Regions from separate parts of the Raoultella sp. genome, predicted to be linked through region 3. Evidence: predicted binding sites of a transcription regulator. Region 3 holds the regulator's gene; each other region holds the start of a gene.
The links. Region 3 encodes CRP, which controls carbon source genes, mostly activating them, when cyclic AMP is high. Its sites were predicted from a motif close to ATGTGANNNNNNTCACAT; they were not measured.

Region 1 (7,852 bases), on a different contig from region 3:
TGGCGTTTCTACAGAAAAAGGGGAAGTTTGTTGCCACAGAGGCGGGGTTTAATACGCGGGAGAGTAAAATTTGCCGACATTAATTTAGCGGCGAAGCCGAAACTTCGCCGCCGGGAGAATTAATTCTGCGTGTCGAGTGTTGCCAGTTCTTTATCAATAAAGTACAGGCCTTCGCCGCTTTTACCGGCGAGGGTCAGTTTATCAATAACAGATTTAAATAATTTCTCTTCTTCGTGCTGTTCAGCCACATACCACTGCAGGAAATTAAACGTCGGATAATCCTGATTCGTCATGGCGGCGTGGGCCAGCTCATTAATTTTCTGGGTAATCAGCTGTTCGTGTTCGTAGGTGACACGGAAAAGCTCATCCAGCGATGCATACTCGGCAAACGGCGAGGCGATGGCGTTGATGCAAGGCAGGCTGCCGGTATCGGTCAAATAATCAAACAGGCGCTGCATATGGGTCATCTCTTCCTGCGCATGACGGCGGAGGAATGCTGCGGCGCCTTCAAAGCTGTGGTAGCTGCACCATGCGCTCATTTGCTGGTAAAGCAGAGAAGAATAAAGCTCAAGATTCATTTGCTCATTCAGTTTATCGATCATTTCTGTTTTCAGCATCGCGTGTGCTCCGAAAATAAAGACTTAACATAATGGTGTCGCCACTATAATTTGTTATTAATTTATTTGCAAAAAGTAAATTAAAAAAATTATTTATTAAAAATGAAAATGGGAATAAAACGCATTGGCAATTTAATAAGTAATGAGAATGGTTTCGGTTTAATATTTTAGCCAGTGCGTATTAGCGAAATAAAAACAGAAATAAGGTGTCAGGCGTAGCAGGATAATGGCCCCCAGAAAACGGGCTTCGTCGGTACCCGTGGAGGCTGGCAAGGGTACGGCGGGAGCCAAAAGCAAAAAATGTGAAGTGCCACTTAATTTATAAAACAACTTTTCATAAAATTTGAAAGTGTGTTTGTTAAGTAGTAAGGTCCATCATAACGCTAACGAACGATCGCGGGAGTGCCCGCACAGCATTCAGGAGAGTAAAGCATGAAAATTGCACTGATGATGGAAAACAGCCAGGCCAGCAAAAATGCCGTCATCCTCAATCAGTTAAACGCTGTTGTCGATGAAAAGGACTTCCCGGTTTACAACGTCGGGATGAGCGATGAGCAGGACCATCATCTGACCTATATTCATCTGGGTATCATGGCCAGCATTCTGTTGAATTCGAAAGCGGTTGATTTCGTAGTGACCGGCTGCGGTACAGGGCAGGGCGCGCTGATGTCGCTGAACATCCACCCTGGCGTGGTGTGCGGCTACTGTATTGATCCGGCTGATGCTTTCCTGTTTGCGCAGATTAATAACGGTAACGCGCTGTCTCTGCCTTTTGCCAAAGGTTTTGGCTGGGGTGCCGAGCTGAACGTACGCTTTATTTTTGAAAAAGCCTTTACCGGTCGCAATGGCGAAGGTTATCCACCGGAGCGTAAAGAGCCGCAGGTGCGTAACGCCGGTATCCTGAATGCGGTGAAAGCCGCCGTGGTGAAAGATAACTATCTGGATACTCTGCGTGCTATCGACCCGGAACTGGTCAAAACGGCTGTCTCCGGCGCGCGTTTCCAGCAGTGCTTTTTCGAGAACTGCCAGGATAAAGAGATCGAAGCTTTTGTCCGTCAGATAGTCGGCTAAGCATGCGATTTTGTCCCCACGAAGGCCAGCTCCCGCTGGCCTTCGTGCTTTTATTTCTTCCTCTATTTCTTCCTCGTGGAGACGCTGCTGCCAGCATCTTTGCTCAACCGCAGACTATCCACCATTCCTACCAGACAAATTAAGGCAATAAAGACGAAGGAGAGTCGGAAGCTGATGCCCGGCAATGTGGTCAGGCTTAACCACTCACTGGCCTTTTCACCAATGCGAATGCCGATCGCGCCAAGCGTGATCCCCAGACCCACGGCCAGCTGAGAAGCGGTACTGAATAGCGTATTGGCGTAGCTCATCTGCGCCGGCGGGACGTCGGAAAAAGCAAGCGTGCTCACGCCGGTGAACTGAATCGAGCGGAACACGCCGCCGAGAAACAGGATCAGGAAAATGAGCCAGACCGGGGTCTGCGGCGTTAAAAAAGCGCAGGCCAGCAGCGAGATGACGTTGAGCGCCCCGTTTATCAGCAGCAGCCGGCGGAAGCCGAGACACCGGATGAGCGGGGTGGTTACGGGTTTAATGGTGAAATTGCCGACAAACACCGCTAGCACCAGCAGCCCGGAATGGAAAGGATCCATACCAAAGCCGACCTGAAACAACAGCGGCAGCAGAAAGGGAACGGCGCTGATAGAAGCTCGGAAAAGCGATCCCCCGTACATCGTAACCCGAAAGGTGGGCACCTGTAGCGCATCCAGACGCACCATTGGCCAGTCTGCCCGGCGAAAGTGGCGAAGAGAGAACAGCATACATCCCGTACCGAGCCCAAGCAGAGCCAGGGTTGCCCAACCTTGCGGCCGGGTATCGCCAAGCAACTCCATGGCGCTCACCAGGCAAACCATGGCAAGCGATGTTGTAAGGAAACCGGGAAGGTCAAAGGGGCGCCGCTCCACTTCGAGGATATCGGGAATAATACGCAGCGACAGCACTATAGCTATCAATCCCAAAGGAACATTAATAAAGAATATCCAGTGCCAACTGGCGTAGCGGGTAATAAAGCCGCCCAGCGGTGGACCGATGATGGGCGCAACCAGCGCTGGCCATGTCAGCGTGGCAATGGCTTTGATGAGCTGATCTTTCGGCGTGGTCCGCAGTACCGCCAGCCGGCCGACGGGAACCATCAGCGCGCCACCAATCCCCTGAAGGATACGCATGGCGACAAAGGTGTCCACGTTGGTGGACAAGCCGCAAAAAACGGAGGCAAGGGTAAAAATGGCCAATGCCAGCGTGAAGATCTTACGTGCGCCAAAACGATCGGCAATCCAGCCGCTGGCCGGGATCAACACCGCCAGCGTAATCAGATAGGCACTGATACCGATGTTCAGGTCAACCGCTGCAATGTCAAAATCCTTTGCCATGTCCGGCAGCGCGGTCGCGATGACTGTCCCGTCAAGAAACTCCATGAAAAATGCCCCGGCGACCAGCAGTGCGGGAGTGGAGAAGGCGCGGCCTTCTCGTGAAGAGATATCTGTACTCATTGTGTCAGCCATCGCCAGGTGAGGTGCTTATCGCGGGGAAAGCGCGCAGGTGCTTAACTCTGCGATTTTTCTCACTTTTGTTTTATTTATAAAATATTTTTGTGAAAAAAATGTGATTCAACGCATGTTTTTATTGATTTATGTGACGTAAGTCATATTATATGCCCATCAAAGGTAACACTTGCATAACAAAACCGGAGTCACTTCATGAAGCTGCGCAAAATTCTGAAGAGCATGTTCGAGCAGTACTGCAAAACATTTAAAGATGTACCGATGGGCGGTATGTTCTGATAAAAAAACCTGCTGCGGCAGGTTTTTTTATCTCTCGGGATTTAGGTTACTATTACGCTCCTCGAAAAAGGAGTAATAAATGTCTCAACATCTCACCGAACAAGACGAACTGGTTTCTGACGTTGTCGCCTGCCAGTTGGTTATCAAACAAATTCTCGACGTCATTGATGTCATCACCCCTGTCGAAGTACGCGAAAAAATGACCACGCAGTTGAAAGCCATCGATTTTGCCAGCCATCCGGCTTCGGCGGATCCGGTAACGCTGCGCGCGGTCCAAAAAGCGATTGCGCTGATTGAGCTTAAGTTTACACCGCAGGGTGAAGCTCACTGAGTTGTTTCGCCCCGCTCGTTGTCGATGGCGGGGCGAAAACCTGATGTTAATGAGAGATGGCGGTCTTTACCGGCACCGGCTGCTCATCTTTAAATAGCTTACTGTTGCCCCAGCACTTCTCACAACACCGGGCGACTATACCGGTCAGGGCGAGCGCGATGATGCGGTACTGCAGTCGTTCCCTCCGGTTTATCCTCGCGGAGGGAACGGCTAATATGGTGCTCGCCGCTACGGCCTTAATCCTCGTTGTGTGTCACCAGACTGAGCAGATGGCGATCGGTTTGCTGCATACCTAAACCGGCTTTATCCGCGTTACGGACCTCTTCAAGTACGCTTTGCAGCAGCATGCCGTCTTGCTGCTGCTCTTTCTCAAGCAGCGTCAGGAAGCGCCAGGTGGTCTCATCGCGTTGCGCTTTGGCTTCTTCCGTCAGTCCGGACAGCATGCTGCTACGCTGTTCATAATCGGCCAGGGTCGCGGTAAACAGATCTTCGAGGGAATGACAATTAGGGCTGTAACTGTCTTCATTTTTGACGATCGGCCAGTTTCCGCCGGTTTTCATAAAATCGAATACGCGCATCATCTGCGTCACGTGGGATTGTGCCCGGGAGCGCAAAAAGATAGCAGTGCCGTTCAAACGCTGCTGTTCGCACCATTCGCTGAGATGCAGATATAAATTTGATGCACGGAACTCAAGGTTCATCTGATTATTGAGTTTTTGAGCAATTCCAGGAACGACCATAAAAATATCCTTATTAAGCTGAAGTTATCATTCGTGCGTGTGGTACGTCGGGAACCTTCGTCGGTGAACGATAAAATGCGAGACTGTTTACGCATATTTACGCGTAACATTGTCGGCAAAATAATGAATTTGCACTTTCCCTATGTGTATCGGTAATTATTAGCGGCTGCCGATATATAGAGAATACCCTCAAGAGTAGGCTAAGGAAACTCTCAATTAGTCTGGTTTACTTTTTGTTACAATATCCTTATAAGACATATTGTTTTGCTTTTTTTTGGACTTTGTTTATATATCTTCATGATTTTATTGTTTTTGTCAGACTGGGGTTTTTATACTATGGATGATGGCTACGACATATTTATTAAATATGAATTTAATCCTGATGCATAATTTGGTCATATCGCATCGATACTTCGGTAAAAAAAAGGTAAATGGTGATGACGCCATTTTTACCGGATGAGATAAACGGAGCAGTGAGGTGTATTCTGTTATTAGCGGTAATAAAATTCTCCTGAGCGATATTTCATCTGGTGAGAAGTCGTATCAGTAAAGGAAACGGCTGAAGAAGGGGGAGTTGCACCTTAGGGAAACCCGCTGAGAAGGGGGGCGGCGCCCGCCACAAGGATAAGTCTGCTGGTGATATGGATAATGTCGCTATACATAGGGTTAATTGTCTGACAATTAGCTCTTTTTTTATGTCATTTTTCGCTAAATCTATGCACGCAATTACTGTAATTCCGTGATGTGATAATGCTCTCGTATGGAGAATTGATTTCCGGTTATTACTTAATGAACAACGGCAGTGCGGTGTGCGATTTTTCTAATGCCTTGTTTTAAGTCCGATAAAAAAATTAAGTCCGATACTTCCCTACAGAAAAGCGAAATAAAGCTGGAGTTTACCATGCACAAATTTACTAAAGCGCTGGCGGCGATCGGTCTCGCTGCGGTTATGTCACAATCAGCTATGGCTGAAACACTTAAACTCGGATTTCTGGTGAAACAGCCTGAAGAACCCTGGTTTCAGACCGAATGGAAATTTGCCGATAAGGCCGGTAAAGATTTGGGCTTTGAGGTGATTAAAATTGCGGTCCCGGATGGTGAGAAAACCCTTAATGCCATCGACAGCCTGGCGGCCAGCGGGGCGAAGGGCTTCGTTATTTGTACTCCTGACCCGAAACTCGGATCGGCGATTGTCGCCAAAGCTCGCGGATATGATATGAAAGTCATCACCGTCGATGACCAGTTCGTTAATGCGAAAGGTAAACCGATGGAGAGCGTGCCGCTGGTGATGATGGCCGCCAGTGAAATTGGTGCTCGTCAGGGTCAGGAGCTGTACAAAGAGATGCAAAAACGCGGCTGGGATGTGAAGGATACCGGCGTGATGGCGATTACCGCCGATGAACTCGATACCGCCCGTCGTCGTACCACGGGCTCCATTGATGCACTGAAAGCGGCCGGCTTCCCGGATAAACAGATTTACCGCGTCCCTACCAAATCCAACGATATTCCGGGCGCCTTCGACGCCGGTAACTCAATGCTGGTACAGCATCCTAAGGTGAAACACTGGCTGATCGTGGGGATGAATGACAACACCGTGCTGGGCGGCGTGCGCGCAACCGAAGGCCAGGGCTTTAAAGCCGGGGATGTGATCGGTATTGGCATTAATGGGGTGGATGCGGTTAACGAACTCTCCAAAGCACAGGCAACCGGTTTCTATGGCTCTCTGCTGCCTAGCCCGGATATCCACGGATATAAAACCAGCGAGATGCTCTACAACTGGGTCACTAAAGGCGTAGAACCGCCGAAATTCACTGCGGTTACCGATGTGGTGCTGATCACGCGCGACAATTTCAAAGAAGAGCTGGCGAAGAAAGGGCTGTAAGGCCTGGTTGACCATGCCTCCCGCATTCTGCGGGAGGATGAGCATCGAAGAGCGGAGTTGTTATGCAACAGTCTACCCCCTATCTCTCATTTCGCGGTATTACCATGACGTTTCCCGGCGTTAAGGCACTCTCCGATATTAGTTTTGACTGCTACAGCGGACAGATCCACGCCCTGATGGGAGAAAATGGTGCCGGAAAATCGACGCTGCTGAAGATTCTCAGCGGCAACTATATCCCCACCGCCGGCGACCTGCAGATAAACGGTCAGCCGCGCGTATTCACCAACACTACCGAAGCGCTTAACGCCGGAGTGGCGATCATTTATCAGGAGCTGCACCTGATTCCGGAAATGACCGTTGCGGAAAATATCTACCTCGGACAAATCCCGCATAAGTACGGGCTAGTGAACCGCTCACTGCTCAACTACGAAGCTCGTCTGCAGCTGGAGCATCTGGGGCTGGATATTGACCCGGAAACGCCGTTGAAATATCTCTCCATTGGCCAGTGGCAAATGGTAGAGATTGCCAAGGCGCTCACCCGCAACGCCAAGGTCATCGCCTTTGATGAACCGACCAGTTCTCTTTCGGCGCGCGAGATAGATCATCTGTTTCGTGTCATCCGTGAATTGCGCGAGGAAGGGCGCGTGATTATTTATGTTTCACACCGCATGGAGGAGATTTTTGCGCTCAGCGATGCGATCACCGTATTTAAAGATGGCCGCTATGTACGCACCTTCGATGATATGCAGACCGTGAGTCATGACGCGTTGGTACAGGCGATGGTGGGACGTGAGCTGGGCGATGTTTACGGCTGGAAACCACGTGAGTATGGCAAAGAGCGCCTGCGCCTGGAGCAGGTTAAGGCGCCCGGCGTCCGCCAGCCGGTAGATCTGTCGGTGCGCAGCGGAGAAATCGTTGGCCTGTTTGGGCTGGTCGGGGCCGGGCGAAGCGAGCTGATGAAAGGTTTGTTTGGCGGAACCCGTATCACCGGCGGTCAGGTGTATATCGACGGGCAGGCGATCGATATTCGTAAACCGGCGCAGGCTATCGAGGCCGGAATGATGCTGTGTCCGGAAGACCGCAAAGCGGAGGGCATTATTCCGGTCCACTCCGTACGCGACAATATCAATATTAGCGCGCGTCGCCGACATATTCACGCGGGCTGCATTATCAATAACGGCTGGGAAGCGCACAACGCCGATCAACATATTAAGTCGCTCAATATCAAAACCCCAGGCCCGGAGCAGCTGATTATGAATCTCTCCGGCGGCAACCAGCAGAAAGCGATTCTGGGACGTTGGCTGTCGGAAGAGATGAAAGTGATCCTGCTGGATGAGCCGACCCGCGGTATTGATGTGGGCGCTAAGCATGAAATCTATAACGTTATCTATGCCCTGGCGGCCTCCGGCGTCGCCGTCGTTTTCGCCTCCAGCGAT
Region 2 (7,852 bases), on a different contig from region 3:
GGAAACTTTGATGTCTCCGCTCGTCTGGGCAACAGCCCGTTCTTCGTCATTGAAGCTGATGAATATGACTGCGCTTTCTTCGACAAGCGTTCCAAATTTGTTCACTACTGCCCACGCACGCTGATCCTCAATAACCTTGAGTTCGATCATGCGGATATCTTTGATGACCTGAAAGCCATTCAGAAACAGTTCCATCATCTGGTGCGGATCGTGCCGGGCAAAGGCAAAATTATCCTGCCGGAAAACGACATCAATCTGAAGCAGACGATGGCGATGGGCTGCTGGAGCGAGCAGGAGCTGGTGGGCGAGCAGGGACACTGGCAGGCGAAGAAGCTGAACGCCGATGCCTCGCAGTGGGAAGTCTGGCTGGACGGCGAGAAGGTCGGGGAAGTGAAGTGGGGTCTGGTCGGCGAACACAACATGCATAATGGCCTGATGGCAATTGCCGCGGCCCGTCATGTTGGTGTGCTGCCGGCCGATGCCGCCAACGCGCTGGGCGGCTTTATCAACGCCCGTCGCCGTCTTGAGCTGCGCGGCGAAGCCAACGGCGTGACAGTGTATGACGATTTCGCTCATCATCCGACGGCGATCCTGGCGACGCTGCAGGCGCTGCGCGGTAAAGTCGGCGGAACTGCACGGATCCTCGCGGTACTGGAGCCTCGTTCCAACACCATGAAAATGGGCGTGTGTAAAGACGATCTGGCGCCGTCGCTGGGCCGGGCCGATGAAGTGTTCCTGCTACAGCCGCAGCACATTCCGTGGCAGGTTGCGGAAGTGGCGGACGCCTGCGTGCAGCCTGCGCACTGGAGCTCCGATGTCGATGTGCTGGCCGATATGGTGGTCAAAACCGCGCATCCGGGCGATCATATCCTGGTGATGAGCAACGGCGGCTTTGGCGGTATTCACCAGAAACTGCTGGATAAGCTGGCGAAAAGAGCTGAGGCGGCGGGGTAGGACATTCTCCTCGTTTATCCGCCCTCCGTGCGAGGGCGGGTGTTGTTGATGACCCGGATGGTTGATGTTGATTTCAGAAAGAGTGCTCTCTACCGATTCCGCTCATTTTTCCGCGCTTGACGTGCTGTACGGCAGGGCTTTCCCATGGCACGAACAGCGTGAAGCCGATGCTAAACAGCAGGCGCTTGATAATCCGCATTATGTACTGGAAGCCTGGTTTGATGATGGCCTGTTTATTGGCCTGAGCGGCGGCTGGCGGTTTGCCAACTATGGCTACATTGAGCATCTGGCCGTTGACGACGCGCTACGATCGCGCGGCTACGGCAAACTGTTGTTAATGGAAATAATTCAGCGTGCACCGCTGACCATTCTGGAAATCGATCCGCTGACCAGTGAGATCGCCCACAAGCGTCTGCGCTTTTATGAAACCATGGGCTTTTGTGCTAATCCCTGGTTTCATCGTCACCCGACCTATCATCAGGGGATCGCCGATCATGAATTGATCGTGTTGAGCTACCCGCAGCCGATTAATGAGGCGCAGTACCGGTGTTTTACGCAAGATTTGAATCAGGTAGTGATGCAGCTACCTGCATAGACAGGGCGGTCTGAATTATGTCGCCCGGGTCAGGCGTCACGCCGCAACCCGGGGCAGGCTTAACGGGTTAAATTACTCCTTGGCGATAGGCGTTTCGTTTTCCGCCACTTTGGTATCGCCCTGAATTGCCGCAATTTTCTTCTCAACGCCGGCAACCTGTTCGCTGCTGTGCAGCAGTGTATAGGTCAGGTCAAACTGCGTGCTGGCTCCTGGCTGAAGCTGTTTGACGCGTTTTTGTGCGCGCTCAATAGTGACCGGATAGGCATAGCTGGTGCCCGGCTCAATACCGGTGACATAGCCCTGTTTTTCGGTATCAGTATTTTTCCACAGCGTCAGTACCGGCAATTGACGGGTATCGAACTGAATGGATGCCCCTTTATCTCCCGCCTTATTGATTACTGCGGCCAGTGTCTGGTGGTTGTCATCTGCCAGCGGCTGAATATTGAAGACCATCTCGTCGAAACCTTTGGTCGGGCCGGCGTAGGTTTGCCAGGTTTTCAAACCCGCTTTGGCATAGTCGTTGAACGGACTGATGCTGGACATTGGTGCCAGAAAACGCGCCCCCTCTTCCAGAATCGGCTTACCGAAATTGCTGTGATAAATGATCTGGTAGTCATGCGGGTAATCAGCGTGGTTGGTTAAGACATCATGCAGGCTGAAGCTGTCGCTGCCGGGGACATAGCGCAGTTCGGTCATGGTCTGCAAATCCGCTTTCTTGAAGGTGCTCTCCTTCACCAGCCCACGGATACGAATTTCATATGGTGCGGTATCGGCAACTTCAACTTCCACCAGCGATGCTGGCGTGTTCCCGGCTTTGCCATGCAAAGTATAAATCTGTCCATCGGCAGTCACCGGGTGGCCGGTCCATTCGTAGCCGCAGCGCACCACCATTTCATTGAAACCTTCCAGCCAGCCTAGTCCGTTTCGGCTTTCGAGGTTGATAAAGGCCGGGTTAACCACCTCTTTCACCGGTGAATCCCAGCCCATTCGCGTGCCGAAACCTTCAACTTTCAGCAGGTTCATGCCCCGGCTCGGGCTGAGGGCGATAGTCAGGCCATCTTTACTGCGGATGACGAGAATTTTACTGCCTTCCTGTTTGCCGCCGTGGAGGACTTTTTGCTCAATGCTGAAATCGTGATTTTTTATTTTCAGCTGATCGCTTGTTATCTGCCAGTTTCCTTTATCAGTACCGTTTTCAGCGCTTGTCAGCACCCATGTTTTCGCTGCTACGTGACCGGAAATAAGCATGGAAATAGCCGTCAAAACCAGTGTTTTTTTCATTTTTCATCCCTTTAGCTGAATCGATTGTGTTTCTGATGAAAGGAATCTAATTGCAAGAGCCTGATTAAAACGTGAAGTGCCTCACCTGGTGAGTAAATGCGCATTTTTAAACTTTTAAATGCGATTAATATCTCTTTTTATAAGCAACAATTAATTAATTCTACTTTAAAAATGTGAATTTAAACGTTATTAGCTTTAACGATTCAGCTATTTTGTTGGTTCGTAAAGACCGAACGAACGGCAAGGCGGGAGACGGGGATAAAGGCAGGGGAACGGCATGGAGAGCGGATATTCCCGGCGAGGCTGTCGCTTGCCGGGCTACAGGTACTGCGTTACCCGGTAGCCCGGACAGGCGCACAGCGCCGTCTCCGGGAAAATCTGGCGGGCAGAGGCGGAGTTAGCTTTCGCCTTCAGCCAGTTCACGCAGATACTGGAAGATCAGGCGCGCGGATTTCGGCGGCTTGTTGCCTTCTTTCTCTTTTTTGGCGTTACGGATAAGCGAACGCAGCTGCTGACGATCGGCGTCAGGCCACAGGTTTAGCACTTCCGGTACCGCGTCATCGCCTTCTTCAATCAGGCGGTCGCGAATCATTTCCAGCTTATGGAACAGCGCAACCTGCTGGTTGTGGCGGTTTTTCAGCTTGTCCAACGCCTGGCGAATCGGCTCGACATCTCGGCTGCGCAGCATTTTACCAATCAGCTGCATCTGGCGGCGGCGACCCTCTTTCTTGATACGCTGGGCGAGTTCAATGGCGTCGCGCAGGTCGCTATCGAGCGGGATTTTATCCAGCGCGTTTTTTCCCAGCTCAACCATTTCAGCGCCAAGACGCTTCAGTTCTTCCGCGTCACGCTTTATTTCACTTTTACTGACCCAGATAATTTCATCGTCTTCATCTTCAACATCATCACCGGGCACGTCGTCGAGCCAGTCATCGGGCTGCTTAGTCATCTCAGGCTCCTTAAAAAAAGAGGCTAATGTTACCAGTTAAGGCGCGCACTGAAAAACGGTTCTCTGTTAGACTTCACTTAACACCTTCCTACATTATGGCATTAGCGATGAAAGTCATCTCTCAAGTTGCACAACAGCGCAAGACGCTGGAAGAGGCCGTGACCACGGCGCTGGAACTGGCGGCAGGCAAATCAGACGGTGCGGAAGTCTCCGTCAGCAAAACCACCGGCATCAGCGTCAGCACCCGCTACGGCGAGGTGGAGAACGTAGAATTTAATAGCGATGGTGCGTTAGGCATCACCGTTTATCATCAGAACCGCAAGGGGAGCGCCTCCTCAACCGATTTGAGCCCGCAGGCGATTGCTCGTACGGTGCAGGCGGCACTGGATATTGCCCGCTATACCTCCCCGGATCCGTTTGCTGGCGTGGCGGATAAAGAGCTACTGGCCTTTGACGCCCCGGATCTTGACCTGTTCCACCCGGCAGAAGTGACCCCGGATCAGGCGATCGAGCTGGCCGCGTGCGCGGAACAGGTGGCCCTACAGGCGGATAAACGCATTACCAATACTGAAGGCGGTAGCTTCAATAGCCACTACGGCATTAAAGTGTTCGGTAACAGTCACGGCATGTTGCAAAGCTACTGCTCCACCCGCCATTCGCTTTCCAGTTGCGTTATCGCGGAAGAGAACGGCGATATGGAGCGCGATTACGCTTACACCATTGCCCGCGCGCTCGAGGATTTGCATACCCCGGAGTGGGTCGGCGACGAATGTGCCCGCCGCACCCTGTCGCGCCTGTCGCCGCGAAAACTCTCGACAATGAAAGCGCCGGTTATCTTTGCTAACGAAGTGGCTACCGGACTGTTTGGCCACCTGGTCGGCGCTATCGCCGGCGGCGCGGTCTATCGGAAATCGACTTTCCTGCTCGACTCTCTTGGTCAGCAGATTCTGCCTGAGTGGCTGACGATTGAAGAGCATCCACATCTGCTGAAAGGACTGGCCTCGACGCCGTTCGACAGCGAAGGCGTGCGCACGGAACGTCGTGACATTATTAAAGACGGCGTGCTAACGCAGTGGCTGCTGACCAACTACTCGGCACGCAAGCTGGGCATGAAAAGCACCGGTCACGCGGGCGGCATTCATAACTGGCGGATTAATGGCCGCGGTCTGAGTTTTGAAAAGTTGCTTAAAGAGATGGGCACCGGACTTGTCGTTACCGAATTGATGGGGCAGGGTGTGAGTGGCGTGACCGGCGATTATTCGCGTGGTGCTTCTGGCTTCTGGGTTGAGAATGGTGAAATTCAGTACCCGGTAAGCGAAATCACCATCGCAGGCAATTTGAAAGATATGTGGCGTAATATCGTGACCGTGGGTGACGATATCGAAACGCGCAGCAATATCCAGTGCGGTTCCGTGCTGCTGCCTGAGATGAAAATCGCCGGACAGTAATCGCGGATTATCCCCACTATTCAAGATGCAGTTTGCAGAATAACCTGTACAGAAGGGCGCTCCCTGCTGCGCCCGTTTGTTTAAATAATAAAAAAGGATGTGAGCAATGCGTAAAAAACTGTTAGCAATGCTGGCTGTCTCCGCCCTGACGATGGGGTCTGTTTCGGCGTTCGCCGCTGAGCTGGGCGAAGATATGGATACCCTCGCGAAAAACCTGCAGGTGGTGCAGAAAACCTCCGATGCGGGCGAACTGAAAGCGGCATTGACCAAGATGCGCGGTGCCGCGGTGGATGCGCAGAAATCGACCCCGGAGAAGCTGGAAGGCAAAGCGGCGGACAGTGCAGAAATGAAAGACTATCGTCACGGTCTGGATATTCTGATTGGACAGATTGACGGTGCGCTGAAGCTGGCGGAGGAAGGTAAAGTGAAAGAGGCACAGGCTGCCGCTGAAGGGTTCAAAGCAACCCGTAACACTTACCATCAGAAATACCGCTAACTCCTCTGTTGCAGGAGGCTGCTGTCGAGACCTCCTGCATATCTCCCACGATAAAACCTCTTAGGCGTCACACTTTTTCCTTTTTCTTTTCCGCTTATTCGGGCAACGATCACCGCCAGCGCAATGATTTTCTTGTGATCCTCATCACGTGATTTCGCCCCAAATGCCTTCTTCGCGCCAGTTTCACGCTGATTATGTGCGATGGATCACGCAAGCCGTCCGCCTTTCCACTTCGAAGTGGAAAACAACTCGCTACAAACTCCTTCCCCCCGGCGCTAGTTTTATCCCCAGAGACATCAATGGGGTAACACAAGTGAATAACGGAGCGGTAATAAACGACGTAGGGGAACAGGCAAAGCAAACCGAGCTGTTGGCTGAGAAGATGCTGCCGCGGGTTTATGCACTGTTAAGCCGTCGCAACATCATCCCCAACGCCGTCCAGGAGCAGATGCTGACTTCCCACGTGCGGGCGATGGCCCACCGGTCGATTAGCGGCGAGCCGCTGCCGGAAGTGGATGCCAGCCTGTTTGAAGAAATTTCAGAAGATTCAATGATGCTTGCCCGTGAAGTGGTCGCAGAATTCGGCAACCTGCCAGAAGAAGAGTCCTGGCTGCTGTCCGTCCACTTCGAAGTAGCAAAAGACAACCTGTAAGGAGCAATAAATGGAACAGATTACTGTGGTGATTGGCGACCGCCTGGGTAAAGGGCAAAAAGTGGCCGCTGGTGCGGAAAAAGCAGGGGCTCGTGCTGTTGTTGTACCGGGGGTTGCCGCCGATATGAAGCTGGGCGACATGATGAAAGCCGAAAACGCCACCTTTGGCATCTCCTTCTGCGGCAGCGGCGGTGCAGGCGCCATCACTGCGCAGAACAAGCACGGTTACAAGGCAAAATATGGCATGCGTTCCGTTGATGAAGGCGTGACCGCCATCAACGAAGGCTACAACGTCCTGGGTTTCGGCTTTATGGATAAAGAAGAGCTGGGCGAGCGCCTGGTGGAAGCCTGGAAAAAGAAATACGGCGCGTAAGTATGAAAGAGCAATTCACCACCACGGTGAGCGTGAAGGGGAAAGGCGAAAGCAAAACACGGGCTTTCGCCGACGCTCTGAACCATGTACAGGGAGCGGTGATGAAAACCTCACCGCATATCTTACTGCGTATTGAGCCACAGGATGTGAAGGTTATTCGTGCGCATGAAGCGACGCGTAAAGAAGCGTTTCTGTTCTTCTTTTTGCGTCGTGAACGACGGACCTACAGCGTGGAGCTGGATGTCACCGTCACCGTGACGGCCATTAATGTCGATAAAGTGGATTTCGTCACGCAAACCTGAATTTCATCATAGGGTTAAACTATGTTCCTGATAATTTTAATAAAATCGCTCATTATCGGCGGCCTGGTCGGCGTCGGAGTGGGCGCCGGAGCGGCACGCATGTTTCATGCGCCTACCACTCAGGGGATGGGGGCGTTTCGTACCCTGGGCGAGCTGAATTCCTGCGAAGGCGATCCGGCTTCTCACTTCTCCTTTGGTCTGGGATTCTTCTTTAACGCCTGGGCCTCTTCCGTTGCAGCGGGCTCATTCACTCAGGACGTCGATCACCGCATTATCCCGAACTGGGGCGCCGCGGCATTGATGTTGAAAAATCGTAACGTCGGCGAAACGCTGCACGATCCGAAGAAAATGGCGATTGCCTGCGGCATCATCGGCATGCTGGTGGTCGCCTTCTTAAACCTGACCGCCTCTTCCGTACCGGAAGCGCTGCAGGTCACTGCGGTTAAGGTGCTGGTCCCGGCGGCTAACCTGCTGGTTAACACCGTGATGCCGGTAATCTTCTGGCTGGCGGCCATCGATGCCGGTAAAAAATCGGGCTTCTGGGCCACCATTTTCGGCGGTGCGGCGCAGCTGATTATGGGCAACGCCGTACCGGGTCTGGTCCTGGGGATCCTGATTGGTAAAGGCGTAGAAGAGAGTGGCTGGAACCGCGTCACCAAAGTGATGATGTCCGCCATTGTTGCGCTGTTTGTTCTGAGCGCCTTCTTCCGCGGCTTCGACATTAAGACACTGCAATCCTTCCATCTGACCGTACCGAACTGGTTGGATCTGATCCACAACTCGCTCAGCGGCAAATAACAGG
Region 3 (7,852 bases):
AACGGCCTGGGAAATCACCTCCTTGCGTGCGGCGACGCTGCCGCTGGGACCGCGTGGCCGTGGGCTGCCTTACCTCTGTTTTATTCATCATCAACTCTATCAGGATATCTTCGACTGGGCGGGGCAATTCAGAGAAGTCGATATCTATCAGGGGGATACTCCTTTCTGTCACTTTGCGTGGATTGAGAAAGAGGGCAATGCGCTGATGCGGGCGCTGGAGGAAGAGGGCTATCTCAGCGGAATCAGTCGCGCGACGTTTATCACGCGTCTGAGCTGGTACTATGGGGAAATTAACGTTCTGCACCCGTTTCGCGTCGGTAGCGGCCTGGTTCAGCGGATTTTCTTTGAACAGTTGGCTCTTCACGCCGGATTTGTCCTCGACTGGCGGGATATCAATCCCGATACCTGGAGCCAGGCTAACCAGTTGGGGGCGATGGGCGATCCCGAACCCCTTGAGCGGATCTTTCGCAAAGTGGTAAGCGAAGCGTGAGAATCTGAGTAGAATAGCCCGGTTTTATTCTTTCCGGAGCCGCTATGATCCTGCTTATCGACAACTATGATTCTTTCACCTGGAACTTGTACCAGTACTTCTGTGAACTGGGGGCGGAAGTGCTGGTCAGGCGTAATGATGAGCTTACGCTTGAGGAGATAGCTGCGTTGATGCCGGAGAAAATCGTGATCTCTCCCGGACCTTGTACGCCGAATGAGTCAGGTATTTCGCTGGCGGTGATTGCACATTATGCCGGTCAAATTCCTCTGCTAGGCGTTTGCCTTGGCCATCAGGCTATCGCCCAGGTCTTTGGCGCCACTATCGTCCGTGCGGCGAAAGTGATGCACGGCAAGACTTCACCCATCTATCATAACGGGCAGGGGGTCTTTCAGGGGCTGAATAATCCGCTGACCGTCACTCGCTACCACTCTCTGCTGATTGATCCTGCGACCCTTCCCGAATGCTTTGAGGTAACGGCCCGCAGCGAAAGTGGTGAGATTATGGCGATTCGTCATCGGGAATGGGATCTCGAAGGGGTACAGTTCCACCCGGAGAGTATTCTTAGCGAGCAGGGACATCAGCTGCTGGCAAACTTTCTCAATCGGTGATTTGTTGTTGCCATTGAGTGATTTTTTATGCATATTTTGTGAGTAGATTATCAAAATAACGATCGCATAACGAAGAAGGATGGCATGACATGGCAACTGAGCAAGCGGTAATTACCCGCGCCACATTCGATGAAGTTATTCTGCCGATTTATGCACCTGCAGAATTCATCCCGGTTAAAGGTAAAGGTAGCCGCGTATGGGATCAGCAGGGCAAAGAGTACGTTGATTTCGCGGGCGGGATTGCGGTGACGGCGTTAGGTCATTGTCATCCGTCTCTGGTCGCGGCGCTGCATGAGCAGGGCGAAACCTTGTGGCATACCAGCAACGTCTTTACCAACGAGCCTGCGCTGCATCTGGGTCGCAAGCTGGTGGACGCCACCTTCGCCGAGCGTGTGGTGTTCATGAACTCGGGCACCGAAGCGAATGAAACGGCGTTCAAGCTGGCGCGCCACTATACAATTACCCGTCACAGCCCGTATAAGACCAAAATCATCGCCTTCCACAATGCCTTCCACGGCCGTTCGCTGTTCACGGTATCGGTGGGCGGGCAGCCAAAATATTCTGACGGTTTCGGCCCGAAACCGGCAGACATTATCCACGTGCCGTTTAACGATCTGCATGCGGTTAAAGCGGTAATGGACGATCATACTTGTGCGGTGGTCGTAGAGCCGATTCAGGGAGAAGGCGGAGTGATGGCGGCGACGCCGGAGTTTCTGAAAGGACTACGCGAACTGTGCGATGAGCATCAGGCGCTGCTGGTCTTTGATGAAGTTCAGTGTGGAATGGGGCGGACCGGTTCTCTGTTTGCATACATGCACTACGGCGTGACGCCGGATATTCTTACCAGTGCCAAAGCGCTGGGCGGTGGCTTCCCGATCAGCGCTGTACTGACCACCAACGATATTGCCAGCGCATTCCACGCCGGTTCCCACGGTTCGACCTACGGCGGTAACCCTCTGGCCTGCGCCGTTGCCGGGGCAGCATTTGATCTGATCAATACCCCGGAGGTGCTGGAGGGAGTGAATGCGAAGCGCGCGCTGTTTGTACAGCATCTCCAGCAAATTGACGCGCAGTTTGACCTGTTCAGCGATATCCGCGGTATGGGGCTGTTGATTGGCGCGGAGCTGAAGCCGCAGCATAAAGGCCGGGCTCGCGATTTTCTTTATTCCGCGGCAGATGCGGGGGTGATGGTGCTTAATGCCGGGCCGGATGTAATGCGCTTTGTACCTTCGCTGGTTATTGAAGAGAAGGATATTGCCGAAGGCATGGCTCGCTTTGCGCAGGCGGTACAGCAGGTGCTTAGCGCTTAATTGCGCGTAACCAGATGCCGTGATGCGGGCGCTGACGCCATGCCACCGAGGAGATGGTGTGCATGGTGTTCAGATGATCAAGGATCCGCTGCAGATGTTGCTCCATCGTACTTAACGGGCCACGGCTCACCTCCACATCCTGCGACTCCATAATATTCACATCGCCAGCGCTGCCGGGACCGTCGGTATCCAGCCGCTGCTGGCAACGCTGGAGCGCAACCTCACAAGATTCCAGATAGCGTCGGGCCAGTTCCGGCGTTAGCATCGTATGCTCGCGGGCCAGCGTGGTCATCGCGTTGATATGCTCAACAATAAACTGGCTGTGGGTGACCCATAGCTTCATATCATCAAGATAATGTGTGTTAAACCCGGGTTCCTGCATGGCCTGATTCAGCGAGTTATACAGTGAGTTATGTGCCTGGTTGACACGCATCCGGCGATAGGCCAGCGCCGGGGCTTGATGATCGTCGCTGAGAATCAGCCTGATCGCCTCCTGATCGGCTTCCAGCGCGTCGTGAGCATTCTTGCGCAGTAGCCCGCTTTGCCATTGCGGCCATAGCCAGACCATACCGCCAAACGCAATAAGGCAGCCAATAAGCGTATCGATAAGTCTGGCGACAATATACTGCTCGCCATTTAGCGTCAGAAGCTGCAGGGTATACACCGCCGTCACGGTAAAGCCAACCATCGCCCAGCCGTAATGTTTGCGAATAATCAGGTAACTCAGCAGCGTGACGACCAGCATCGCCGAGAGTGTATAACCCTCCGGGACGTGAAAGTGCAATGCCAGGCCGGCGATGGCCAGACCGGCAAGAGTCCCTGCCGCCCGATGGACAATACGTACCCGTGTCGCGCCGTAGCCGTTTTGGGTCACAAAAAGCACCGTCATCAGGATCCAGTAAGGCTTGGGTAGGTTCAGGGTGCTTCCCATCAGGCTCGCGGCCGTTAACATCACGCAGATACGTGCGGCGTTACGTAACGCCGGCGATTTCCACGAGAGATAGTTCTTTAGCGCGGGCAGCAACGGCAGACGGCGCTCTTTATCCGCCATCAGATCGCGAGCATACAGCGGGCGCTGGGTGCGCAGTACCCGGGCTATTCGGCTGAAGTGCCAGGCGCAGAACTGCCCTACCGGGTTGTCGGGATGCTGCCAGGCAATTTTCTCTAGCGCGCCGATTTGCTTATCCATGTGGAAGCGTTGCGGATAGCGGTGGTAGAGAATGTCATCAGCCAGTACCCTCAGGCGGGCGGCAACGGTTTGTGCGTTCCAGCGGATCACCGCCTCGGCATGGCTGCGCTCAACCAGTTTTTGCACTTCTTCGGGTTGGTGCAGGCTGACGGAGATATGTTCCTGTAAATCCAGCGCCATCTGAAACGCTCGCAGCAGGCGCTTGTGGTCATTGCGCTGGTTCGCCGCCAGCATATGCATCTGCTGGTAGCATTGGGTGATCAGGTCCACCACCTTCTGCTGGCGCGTGAGCAACGGCGGCAGAGAAGTGCTGGGATCGATATGCTGGGTCAACAGGCTGTATTTGGCTTCGCAATAGTTAGCCAGCTCCCGATAGAGCAGGCTCAGCGATTCACGCAACGGCTGCTCGCGCCATAGCCAAAACCAGAACCAGTTAAACAGGCCGTACCACAGCGTCCCGAGGGCGTAGATCAGCAGGGGTTCCCAGACGGGCATGTTTCCGGCAAGGCTCAGGGTAAAGATAGCGGCAATTAACGAAGCGGGCAGAAGCCTGGCATGCAGAGAGCTGATCTCCGCCGTTACGCCGAGCAGCAGCGCCAGGCCGCTGAGGATCAAGGGCAGCGGGATATCCTGCTGAAGAAGAAGCTGGACGACCAGGCTACAGCCGGCAAACAGCGAACCGCCAATAATCAGACGTTTAAAAAAGCGTTTATGCGGTGTATCCAGACCGGCGACGTTACAGCAGGCGGGCACTAGCGAGAACAGCAGACCTTGCTGTAAGTGACCGAGGAGGAAGCCGATTGCGACAGGCAAACACAACACCAGCGTTTGCCGCAGTGCATAGTTGACTTCCGGGTGGTAAATCAGCCTGCGCCACATAGAGGGGAAACAAAAACGGCGTATTGCGGGCGCAACACGCCGTTTCATCGACTTAACGCGTACCGTATACGACGATAGTTTTGCCGTGTGCGGAGATCAGGTTCTGATCTTCCAGCATCTTCAGGATACGGCCAACGGTTTCGCGGGAACAACCCACGATCTGACCGATTTCCTGGCGGGTAATTTTAATTTGCATACCATCAGGATGGGTCATCGCATCCGGCTGTTTTGCCAGGTTCAACAACGTCTGAGCGATGCGCCCGGTGACGTCGAGGAAGGCAAGGTTACCCACTTTTTCTGAGGTCACCTGCAGACGGCGAGCCATCTGCGATGACAAGCGCATCAGGATATCCGGGTTAACCTGAATGAGCTGACGGAATTTTTTGTAGGAGATTTCGGCCACTTCACATGCGGTTTTCGCACGTACCCAGGCGCTACGCTCCTGGCCTTCTTCAAACAAGCCTAATTCACCGATGAAATCGCCCTGGTTGAGGTAAGAGAGGATCATCTCTTTACCTTCTTCATCCTTGATGAGCACAGCCACAGAGCCTTTGACGATGTAGTACAACGTTTCTGCTTTTTCACCCTGGTGGATCAGCGTGCTTTTAGATGGGTACTTATGAATGTGGCAATGAGACAAGAACCATTCGAGGGTAGGGTCTGTTTGCGGTTTGCCAAGCACCATGCGCGGTTATCCTCTGTTATAAGCTATCTCCGGGTGCCGACACTACACGGCATCCGGGCATGCAATCGTATTGTTTCCCTATGCCTGGGAAACGGGCTGGTGATTTTTCTTCAGCCTGTAATGTGAACTCCTCTGCATACATGCAGTACATCAATGTAATACTGTAGCATCCTGACTGTTTTAGCATAGCTTTTGCCGCATGTCTCCTGGTGTCTCGCTTCAGCATGATGCAGGTCGCCTTCCGTTGCGAGAATTGTTATGTACGCGTAATCTGTCAGGAAAATTGCAACCTTGGAGTTAAATTTTATGCAAGCTCGTGTGAAATGGGTTGAAGGGTTAACCTTCATCGGAGAGTCCGCATCAGGTCACCAGATTCTGATGGACGGCAACTCCGGAGATAAAGCGCCAAGCCCAATGGAGATGGTGCTGATGGCGGCGGGCGGATGCAGCGCGATCGATGTCGTGTCTATTTTGCAGAAAGGTCGCCACGACGTGACTAACTGTGAAGTCAAGCTGACGTCTGAACGTCGGGAAGAGGCGCCGCGCCTGTTTACCCATATCAATATGCATTTTATCGTGACTGGCAAGGAGCTGAAAGAGGCTGCCGTTTCCCGCGCGGTGGATCTGTCGGCGGAGAAATACTGCTCGGTGGCACTGATGCTGCAAAAAGCGGTGAATATCACCCACTCATTTGAGGTAGTGGAGGCGTAATGCCCAGATACCCGGTGGCACGCTGCTTACCGGGTTGACACCGCTCGTCGCGCCACCCGGTCATTTAAATCGCTTTACCTTCCATCAAGCGCTCCACCAGCGGCGTCATGATGAGCTCCATCGCCAGCCCCATTTTCCCGCCCGGCACCACCAGCGTATTGATATGCGAGATAAACGAGCCCTGCAGCATCGCCAGCAGCCAGGGAAAATCGATATCCCGCAGGTTGCGGAAGTGGATCACCACAAAGCTTTCATCCAATGACGGGATGCCCTTTGCGGCAAACGGGTTGGAGGTGTCGACAGTGGGGACGCGCTGGAAGTTGATATGGGTACGCGAAAACTGCGGCGTGATGAAATTGATATAGTCTTCCATTGAACGGACAACGGAATCCATCACCGCTTCACGAGAGTGGCCTCGTTCGCTGGTATCGCGGATGAGCTTCTGAATCCATTCCAGGTTGACGATAGGCACCACGCCGACCAGCAGGTCGACATTCTGCGCGACGTTATATTGCGGCGTGACAACCCCGCCGTGCAGCCCTTCATAAAACAGGACATCGGTCGGCTCCGGTAGCGGTTGCCACGGCGTGAAGGTGCCCGGCACCTGATTCCACGGCACCGCTTCATCATAGGTATGCAGATATTTGCGCGACTGGCCGCTACCGTTACGCCCATACTCAAGGAAGGTGTTTTCCAGCAGTCCGAAGTCGTTGGCTTCCGGGCCGAAGTAGCTGATGTGTTTTCCCTGATCGCGCGCTTTGCGGATCGCCATGTCCATTTCCGGGCGGGTATATCGATGGAAGCTGTCGCCTTCCACCTCAGCAGCACGCAGGTTTAGCTGAGCGAAAATTTTACGAAAGGCGAGGCTGGTGGTCGTGGTTCCCGCGCCGCTGGAGCCCGTGACGGCAATCACCGGATGTTTGGCAGACATAACAACTCCCAGAGTAAACGATGTGTGGCGCCGCCTTAGCCGTGAAACTGCTTGCGGGGCATGATGTTGACCGTCTCGTGCAGTTCTGACCACACCAGTACGGCTTCTCCGCTTTTCAATTGTTGTTTGACGTCGGCGACTTTATCCGCCAGCGAGCGTTCATGTTCACCATAATCGGTGCCTTCACGCAACACAAAGCTTTCGATTAGGTTATCCAGCGTTTCGGGATCCAAATCGTGCCAGGGAATCATCATTTTTGTGCTCCTAACCAACGGGTTAACCAGTCCGGAATACGCCTTTCCAGCCACATTTCTGGCTTGCGCAGCGTACCGCCGACGAACCCGACGTGTCCGCCATTTTCTGTCAACTGATACTCGACGTTTGCCGGGAGCTGTTCTTGCGGCGGAATGGAGTGGTGGTCCATAAAAGGATCGTCCTTCGCATGAATGATCAGCGTCGGTTTAGTAATGTCGCTGAGTCGCGGCATGGCGCTGCACTGGCGATAGTAGTCGAGTGCATCCGCAAACCCGTGAATCCTGGCAGTGATCATATCGTCAAATTCGCGGATGCGGCGCATGCCTTTGAGCTGGCGCAGATCGACCGGGAGCGAACCGGGATAGGCTTTCAGCTTACGCGCAGCGTTGGCCTTTAACAGATTGAGCAGATATCGTTGATAGACCCGGGAAAAGCCCTTGTCCATATGATAGCTGCAGGCTTCGAGCATGAACGGGGCCGAGACGATAACCGCAGCATCCAGCGGGACATTATCGCCTTCTTTGGCCAGCAGGCAGCCCAGCATATTCCCGCCCAGCGAATAGCCGACGGCGGCGGTTGGCGCCGCACCCCATTCGCGTTGTAGCCAGTGCAGGAACCAGCTGCCATCTTCGGTTTCACCCGAGTGATAGATGCGGTTATTACGGTTGGGTTCGCCGCTACAGCCGCGGAAATGCATTACCACGCCCAGCCAGCCGCGCTGCATGGCCGCATGGATAAGACCGTGAGCATAGGGGCTGTGCAGGCTGCCCTCCAGTCCGTGGAACACGACCAGT
Region 4 (7,852 bases), on a different contig from region 3:
GATTGTTATCGAAATGAACCCGCGCGTATCACGCTCCTCTGCGCTGGCATCCAAAGCGACCGGCTTCCCGATTGCCAAAGTGGCGGCCAAACTGGCGGTGGGCTACACCCTGGATGAGCTGATGAACGACATCACCGGCGGTCGTACACCGGCCTCGTTCGAACCGTCCATCGACTATGTCGTGACCAAGATTCCTCGCTTTAACTTTGAAAAATTCGTCGGCAGCAACGACCGCCTGACCACCCAAATGAAATCCGTGGGTGAAGTGATGGCGATTGGCCGCACTCAGCAGGAATCTCTGCAGAAAGCGCTGCGCGGCCTGGAAGTCGGTGCCACCGGTTTCGATCCGAAAGTCAGTCTCGACGACCCGGAAGCGCTGACCAAAATTCGTCGTGAGCTGAAAGATGCCGGCGCCGAGCGTATCTGGTACATCGCCGATGCGTTCCGCGCGGGGCTGTCTGTGGACGGCGTTTTCAACCTGACCAACATCGACCGCTGGTTCCTGGTACAAATTGAAGAGCTGGTACGTCTGGAAGAGAACGTGGCTGACCTCGGCATCACCGGTCTTACGCCTGACTTCCTGCGTCAGCTGAAGCGTAAAGGCTTTGCCGACGCGCGTCTGGCTAAGCTGGCGGGCGTTCGTGAAGGCGAAATCCGCAAGCTGCGCGACCAGTACGACCTGCACCCGGTCTACAAGCGTGTAGATACCTGCGCGGCGGAGTTTGCTACTGATACCGCCTACATGTACTCCACCTATGAAGACGAGTGTGAAGCGAACCCGTCTGTCGACCGCGATAAAATCATGGTCCTCGGCGGCGGTCCGAACCGTATTGGCCAGGGCATCGAATTCGACTACTGCTGCGTACACGCCTCGCTGGCGCTGCGCGAAGACGGTTACGAAACCATTATGGTTAACTGTAACCCGGAAACCGTCTCTACCGACTACGACACCTCTGACCGTCTGTACTTTGAGCCGGTCACGCTGGAAGACGTGCTGGAAATCGTGCGCATTGAGAAGCCAAAAGGCGTCATCGTGCAGTACGGTGGCCAGACGCCGCTGAAACTGGCGCGTGCGCTGGAAGCGGCCGGCGTACCGGTTATCGGCACCAGCCCGGATGCGATTGACCGTGCGGAAGACCGCGAGCGTTTCCAGCAGGCGGTTGACCGTCTGAAGCTGAAACAGCCGGCCAACGCCACCGTTACGGCTATCGAGCAGGCGGTAGAGAAAGCGAAAGAGATTGGCTACCCGCTGGTGGTTCGTCCGTCCTACGTCCTCGGTGGCCGGGCGATGGAAATCGTCTACGACGAAGCCGACCTGCGTCGTTACTTCCAGACCGCGGTCAGCGTCTCTAACGATGCGCCGGTCCTGCTGGACCGCTTCCTTGACGATGCGGTTGAAGTCGACGTTGACGCTATTTGCGACGGCGAAATGGTGCTGATTGGCGGCATTATGGAGCACATCGAGCAGGCGGGCGTGCACTCGGGCGACTCCGCATGTTCTCTGCCGGCCTACACCCTGAGCAAAGAAATTCAGGATGTGATGCGCGAGCAGGTACAGAAGCTGGCCTTCGAGTTGCAGGTCCGTGGCCTGATGAACGTCCAGTTTGCGGTGAAGAACAACGAAGTGTATCTGATTGAAGTGAACCCGCGTGCGGCGCGTACCGTCCCGTTCGTCTCGAAAGCCACCGGTATCCCGCTGGCCAAAGTCGCGGCGCGGGTGATGGCTGGTCAGACTCTGACACAGCAAGGCGTCACCAAAGAGATTATCCCGCCGTACTACTCGGTGAAAGAAGTGGTGCTGCCGTTCAACAAATTCCCGGGCGTTGACCCGCTGTTAGGGCCAGAAATGCGCTCTACCGGGGAAGTGATGGGGGTGGGCCGTACTTTCGCTGAAGCGTTCGCAAAAGCGCAGCTGGGCAGCAGCTCAACGATGAAAAAACAGGGACGCGCGCTGCTCTCCGTTCGTGAAGGCGACAAAGAGCGTGTCGTTGACCTGGCGGCGAAACTGCTGAAGTTCGGTTTCGAACTGGATGCGACTCACGGCACCGCGATTGTGCTGGGTGAAGCGGGCATCAACCCACGTCTGGTGAACAAGGTACATGAAGGTCGTCCGCACATTCAGGACCGTATCAAGAATGGCGAATACACCTACATCATCAACACCACTGAAGGTCGTCAGGCGATTGAAGACTCCAAGCTTATTCGCCGTAGCGCCCTGCAGTACAAAGTGCATTACGACACCACCCTGAACGGCGGTTTCGCGACGGCAATGGCGCTCAACGCCAACGCCATCGAGAAAGTGACCTCGGTTCAGGAAATGCACGCGCAAATTAAAAAGTAAGCCGCCTCATTAGAACCGGGTCGCGGGACAACAAGGGCTGACGAGAAATCGTCGGCCTTTTTTATCCGCGCCATCTTCGGAGAGTTCTGCTTTTAACCGCCCGTCCGGTGAGGCTAACTAGAGTTAGCCATAACGATATCAATTGACGGAAAGACAGGAGGATACAATGCGGAACAAAATTCTGATGGCATCCGCGCTGGCGGCGACGACAATGTTGTTTGTGGCGGGCTGTTCATCGAACCAGTCGCTGAAAACGACCGACGGTAAAACGATCGTGACTGATGGCAAGCCGCAGGTGGATGATGACACCGGCATGGTATCGTACAAAAATGCGGAAACCGGTCGGACTGAACAGATCAATCGCGATCAGGTGAAGTCGATGGACGAACTGGATAACTAAGGGGTATCCGGGGCCCCGCGAAGGATCTCGTGGGGCCGGTTATGACGGGACAGCTACAGCAGAGCGTTATCTATCTTCACGATAATTTTGCGCAGCGGCGCGCCGGCATCCATCGCGCCCATCGGGCGGTGCAGTTCGCCCGGGAACAAAATGGCCAGCTCTTCCGGGTGCAGATGAATCAGCGTTTCGCTGCTGATTGCCTCACAAAAGCCAATATCGTGGGCCTCCTTGAACGGCCCTACCGGCGCGATTGACAGACCTTTGTTACCGGCGCCGATAATCTCAACGCCCGCCAGGACAATATGAATATCAATATACTGATGATGAAATTCCGGACGTTGCTCTGCCAGCGGGCGCGTCTGGCTCTCGACGACGGTAAAAAACAGGTTATCGCCATCGACCGTATATTTGCCCGGAGGAAGGGTATGGGGATCCTGCTGCGCAACAGCCTGTAGCGCTTTTTTGATCACTGCCGGATAGAATGCATTTTTGGCGGCGGCGCTTAAGGTATCAATAATCATGCCGGAACTCCCTGGGCAGGTTGAGGCGTAAGTAATGTGAGCGATTGCGCCACGATGGTGGCGACGTCGGGGGAGATATCGACGGCAACAACATCTCCCTCGCTGGCGTCCGGCGTTTCCAGGGCGGCAAACTGGCTGCGCAGCAGCGCTTCCGGCATAAAGTGGCCCTTACGTTGCTGCATGCGCTGGAGAATGCACTCATACTCCCCGGTCAACCACAGAAAACGCAGATTATCGCTGCCTTCACGCAGGCGATCGCGATAGCGTTTTTTCAACGCTGAGCACACCAGTACCCCGCATTCATTCTTTTGTTCCAGACTGAAAATCACGTCGGCGATGCGTTCCAGCCAGGGTTGGCGATCGTCATCATCGAGCGGTTGGCTGACGGCCATTTTGATGATGTTCTGCCGTGGATGAAGGTCATCGCCATCAATAAACTTTGCGCCAAGCGCCTGGGCCAGCGCCTGACCAACGGTGGTTTTGCCGGTGCCTGACACGCCCATCAAAATAATGCATTGCCCTGCCATAATACGCTCCTTAATCAGACGGCAACCAGCATGCCGCCGTCGACAAACAACAGATGACCATTGACGAAATCGGATGCGCTGGAGGAGAGAAACACCGCCGCACCGACCAGTTCTTGCGGATCGCCCCAGCGGTTGGCAGGCGTGCGTTTGCACAACCAGTCGGTAAAGGCGCGATCGTCCACCAGTGCCTGGGTCATGGCGGTTTTAAAGTAGCCCGGTGCGATACCGTTGACCTGAATGTTATAGCGCGCCAGTTCGACGCACATGCCGCGGGTCAACATTTTGACCGCCCCTTTGGCGGCGGCATAGGGCGTAATGGTGTCGCGTCCCAGTTCGCTCTGCATGGAACAGATATTGACGATTTTCCCGCGTTGGCGGCTCACCATGCGCTTAGCCACGGCCTGTGAGACCAGAAATACCGCGGTCTGGTTAACGGAAATAACATCATTCCACTCCTCGACCGGAAATTCGGTAAACGGATGGCGACGCTGAATACCCGCATTATTAAATAACACGTCAATAGCGCCGGTTTCGTCTTCGATTTTAGCAATCGCATTTTCAACAGCATCGGCATCGGTCACATTAAATACGGCCGAATGGGCAATCGCGCCTTCATCACGTAATTTCATCACCGCATCATCGGCCCGGGACACTGAAATATCGTTGATAATAATTTCTGCGCCATATTGTGCAAGGCCTTGCGCCATGACAAAACCAATGCCTTGTCCTGCGCCAGTAATTAAAATACGTTTGCCTTGTAAGCTGAAAAGATCTTTCATCTTGATATCCTGATTAACGGCTGAATATAAATGATGCTGTGCGTTTTAATTCCTGACTGGCAAAAAACAGACCGCAACAACCTGTGCTCTATATCACGGATTTTCGCCGCTTAAATCTGTGATGGAGATCACTCAAAATCGTGTTACGAAAAAGGGTTACGTTAAACGTGAAGTCGGGTGGAAATTACCGTGACTCAAGGGGTTAACGCAGAAAGGGGCCGATTCTCTTTTTCTTCAGCGGCAGGCATAATGGCCTGATGCAGTGGATGTATTTGACGGGTCGATAGATGAAAGCACAACGCATTACGCTCAATGATATTGCAGCGCTGGCTGGCGTAACCAAAATGACCGTCAGCCGCTATTTACGTACGCCGGATAAAGTGAAACCGGAGACGGCGGAGCGTATCGCCAGCGTGATTGCGGAAATTGGTTACGAGCCCGATCCCGACAATCCGGCGATGACCAGCGTCGCCGTCCCACGCATCGGCGTGCTGATTCCCTCTTTTCACAATCAAATCTTCGCTGACCTGCTGGCTGGTATCGAGTCGGTAACCGCGGCTCATGGCTATCAGACGCTGGTGGTTAATTACGATTACGACCGCCAGCGTGAAGAGGAGCAGATTGCCGCCGTCCTGGCCTTTCATGTCAAAGGCTTGTTGCTGACGGAGTCGCTCCATACGCTGCGGGCGGATAAGTATCTGAATGCGGCGAAGATCCCGGTCGCGGAAGTGATGGGGCTGGCGGAGAATCCCGGGCGGATCAATGTTGGTTTCGACAACTTTAAAGCCGGTTTTGACATGACCACGATGCTGCTGGCGAGCGGTAAACGACGCATTATCTATTTTGGTTCGATGTCCGATGTGCGCGATGAACAGCGCTACGCTGGCTACTGTCAGGTGATGGAGAATGCCGGACTGCCGACGGGGCGCATTGCCCCCAACAAGGTGTCGTCGGTGTCGATTGGCACCGGCATGATGAATCTGGCGCGGCAGATGTACGCAGCGATGGACGGGATTCTCTGTACCAATGATGACCTGGCGGTGGGCGTGTTACAGGAGTGCCTTGCTTCGGGTATCGCTGTGCCGCAGGAGCTGGCGATCGCGGGTTTTCACGGTCTGGAGATTGGTCAGATCGTTACCCCGCGCCTGGCCAGCGTTCTGACCCCGCGCTATGAAATGGGTAAAGTGGCCACTGAGATTTTAATTAAAAAAATCAAAGGATTGCCAACCATAGAGAAAGTGGATCTGCACTATCGCCTGTCGATGGGCGAAACCATTTAATCCTCCCTGAACAGCGGCGCAGGTGTGTTAGCAGGACGTTAACGCATCGTCGCACGTCCCCGCGTAAAACCTGGTTTTTGTCTTAACGATCACGGACCCGGTAACAGCAATTTTTAACACGATTCAGCGTGATGCAGATCGCAAAACGTTCGGCTAAAAAACCGTTTGATAGTGGCTACCGTCGTAATGAACCATCAAACAGGTGATCTGATGAAGAGTACTATTACCCGCGCCGTTCTCTTAGTGGCCCCCGTTATCGATGCTTTGCAGGAACAGCTGGCGGCCGACTTCTCGCTGCTGCGTCTGTACGAGCAGGAGGATCCCATCGTCTTTCTGCGTGAGCAAGGAGAGACTATTGCAGCCGTGGTCACCCGAGGGGATATCGGGGTGCAAAACAGCGTCCTCGAACTGCTGCCACACGTGGGTCTGATCGCCATTTTCGGCGTTGGCACCGATGCGGTGGATTTAGAGTATGTTCGTTCCCGGCAGATTCAGGTCTCAATCACTTCCGGCGTGCTGACCAATGACGTGGCGGACCTGGCGATGGGGCTACTGTTGGCCGGTTCCCGCAACCTGTGCCAGGGCGATCGTTTTGTACGTGAAGGCCGTTGGGAGAAAGGGGGCATGCCGCTGGCGACCCAGGTGAGCGGTAAACGTATCGGTCTGCTGGGGATGGGGAATATTGGTCAGGCGATTGCCCGCCGCGCCCGCAGTTTCGATATGCAGGTGCTTTATAACGACCGTAAGCCGATCCCGGGACTGGATTACCAGTGGTGCGCCGATCTGCATACGCTGGCCCATGAGAGTGATTTTCTGGTGATAGCCGCCTCCGGCGGTGAAGCAAACCGCGGGCTGATCGATTTTTCAGTCTTCAATGTCATGCCGAAACATGCATGGTTGATTAATGTCGCCCGCGGTTCGCTGGTGGATGAAAAGGCGTTGATTCAGGCGTTACAACGCGGTGTTATCGCCGGCGCCGCGCTCGATGTTTTTGACGATGAGCCGCATGTTCCGGCGGAATTGATCGCGCTCGATAATGTGGTGTTGCAACCGCACGTCGCCAGCGCAACCCATGAAACCCGGCAGAAAATGAGCTCAGTGGTATTCGCAAACGTGACGGCTTATTTCTCCGGTAACGTATTGCCGAACGCCATTAATTAATTTTCATCTCTTATTTCTGTGCCCAGCTCTAATTTAATCACAACAATAACCTCTGCATAGAGAGTGCGAAATATGAACGATAAAATTCCCAGCACCCGCTGGCTGCGTATTATTACGCCGGTATTGATCGCCTGTATTATTTCGTTTATGGATCGGGTCAATATTAGTTTTGCTTTGCCCGGTGGCATGGAAGCTGATTTAGGTATTACCAGTCAAATGGCCGGGGTGGCCAGTGGAATATTTTTTATTGGTTATTTATTTCTGCAAATACCCGGTGGGCGTATTGCGGTAAATGGTAGCGGTAAACGCTTTATTGCCTGGTCGCTGTTGGCCTGGGCGGTGGTGTCGATTGCCACCGGCTTTGTGACCCATGAATATCAATTGCTGGTCCTGCGCTTTATTCTCGGCGTATCCGAAGGCGGGATGCTGCCAGTGGTGCTAACGATGGTCAGCAACTGGTTCCCGGAAAAAGAGCTGGGGCGGGCTAACGCCTTTGTCATGATGTTCGCGCCGCTAGGTGGCATGCTCACCGCACCGGTCTCAGGGGCGATTATTGCCGCCCTCGACTGGCGCTGGCTGTTTATTATTGAAGGCCTGCTCTCGGTGGTGGTGCTGGCAGTATGGTGGTTTATGATCAGCGACCGTCCGGAAGAAGCGCGCTGGCTGCCGGAGAAAGAGCGTCACTATCTGGTGACTACCCTGGCCGCAGAGCGGGCGGCAAAGCTGGCGGAAGATGCGGTCAGCAACGCGCCGGTCAAAGATGTTTTCCGCAATAGCGGACTGATGAAACTGGTTATCCTCAACTTTTTCTATCAGACCGGCGATTACGGCTACACTTTGTGG

Region 1: ACZAHD_RS11680 (arabinose ABC transporter substrate-binding protein) is a predicted target of CRP. The motif match lies at 5,277-5,294, and genes of this name have one in related genera.
Region 2: ACZAHD_RS05330 (glycine dehydrogenase) is a predicted target of CRP. The motif match lies at 5,856-5,873, and genes of this name have one in related genera.
Region 4: idnO (gluconate 5-dehydrogenase) is a predicted target of CRP. The motif match lies at 4,685-4,702, and genes of this name have one in related genera.

The regions. Positions count from the first base shown of each region.
Region 1 is NZ_JBCNNS010000054.1:18,407-26,258, reverse strand. It holds gene ACZAHD_RS11715 (YecH family metal-binding protein) at 1-83, shown strand, start outside; gene ftnA (non-heme ferritin) at 120-617, opposite strand; gene ACZAHD_RS11705 (RpiB/LacA/LacB family sugar-phosphate isomerase) at 1,050-1,688, shown strand; gene ACZAHD_RS11700 (MFS transporter) at 1,751-3,172, opposite strand; gene azuC (stress response protein AzuC) at 3,380-3,463, shown strand; gene ACZAHD_RS11690 (DUF2766 family protein) at 3,543-3,794, shown strand; gene ACZAHD_RS11685 (non-heme ferritin-like protein) at 4,031-4,534, opposite strand; gene ACZAHD_RS11680 (arabinose ABC transporter substrate-binding protein) at 5,436-6,416, shown strand; gene araG (L-arabinose ABC transporter ATP-binding protein AraG) at 6,479-7,852, shown strand, end outside.
Region 2 is NZ_JBCNNS010000020.1:6,061-13,912, forward strand. It holds gene mpl (UDP-N-acetylmuramate:L-alanyl-gamma-D-glutamyl-meso-diaminopimelate ligase) at 1-954, shown strand, start outside; gene ACZAHD_RS05305 (GNAT family N-acetyltransferase) at 1,019-1,549, shown strand; gene ACZAHD_RS05310 (aldose 1-epimerase family protein) at 1,622-2,830, opposite strand; gene yjgA (ribosome biogenesis factor YjgA) at 3,228-3,779, opposite strand; gene pmbA (metalloprotease PmbA) at 3,875-5,227, shown strand; gene cybC (cytochrome b562) at 5,334-5,723, shown strand; gene ACZAHD_RS05330 (glycine dehydrogenase) at 6,037-6,375, shown strand; gene ACZAHD_RS05335 (SFCGS family glycine-rich protein) at 6,386-6,748, shown strand; gene ACZAHD_RS05340 (DUF4312 family protein) at 6,751-7,050, shown strand; gene ACZAHD_RS05345 (DUF4311 domain-containing protein) at 7,072-7,848, shown strand.
Region 3 is NZ_JBCNNS010000048.1:8,201-16,052, forward strand. It holds gene ACZAHD_RS10780 (putative adenosine monophosphate-protein transferase Fic) at 1-490, shown strand, start outside; gene pabA (aminodeoxychorismate synthase component 2) at 535-1,098, shown strand; gene argD (bifunctional acetylornithine/succinyldiaminopimelate transaminase) at 1,188-2,408, shown strand; gene ACZAHD_RS10795 (YccS/YhfK family putative transporter) at 2,398-4,476, opposite strand; gene crp (cAMP-activated global transcriptional regulator CRP) at 4,529-5,161, opposite strand; gene ACZAHD_RS10805 (OsmC family protein) at 5,468-5,872, shown strand; gene ACZAHD_RS10810 (phosphoribulokinase) at 5,937-6,803, opposite strand; gene ACZAHD_RS10815 (YheU family protein) at 6,839-7,057, opposite strand; gene ACZAHD_RS10820 (hydrolase) at 7,054-7,852, opposite strand, start outside.
Region 4 is NZ_JBCNNS010000005.1:54,656-62,507, reverse strand. It holds gene carB (carbamoyl-phosphate synthase large subunit) at 1-2,341, shown strand, start outside; gene ACZAHD_RS01590 (YgdI/YgdR family lipoprotein) at 2,508-2,741, shown strand; gene ACZAHD_RS01585 (NanQ anomerase/TabA/YiaL family protein) at 2,795-3,262, opposite strand; gene ACZAHD_RS01580 (gluconokinase) at 3,259-3,789, opposite strand; gene idnO (gluconate 5-dehydrogenase) at 3,804-4,568, opposite strand; gene ACZAHD_RS01570 (LacI family DNA-binding transcriptional regulator) at 4,856-5,848, shown strand; gene ACZAHD_RS01565 (2-hydroxyacid dehydrogenase) at 6,059-7,009, shown strand; gene ACZAHD_RS01560 (MFS transporter) at 7,082-7,852, shown strand, end outside.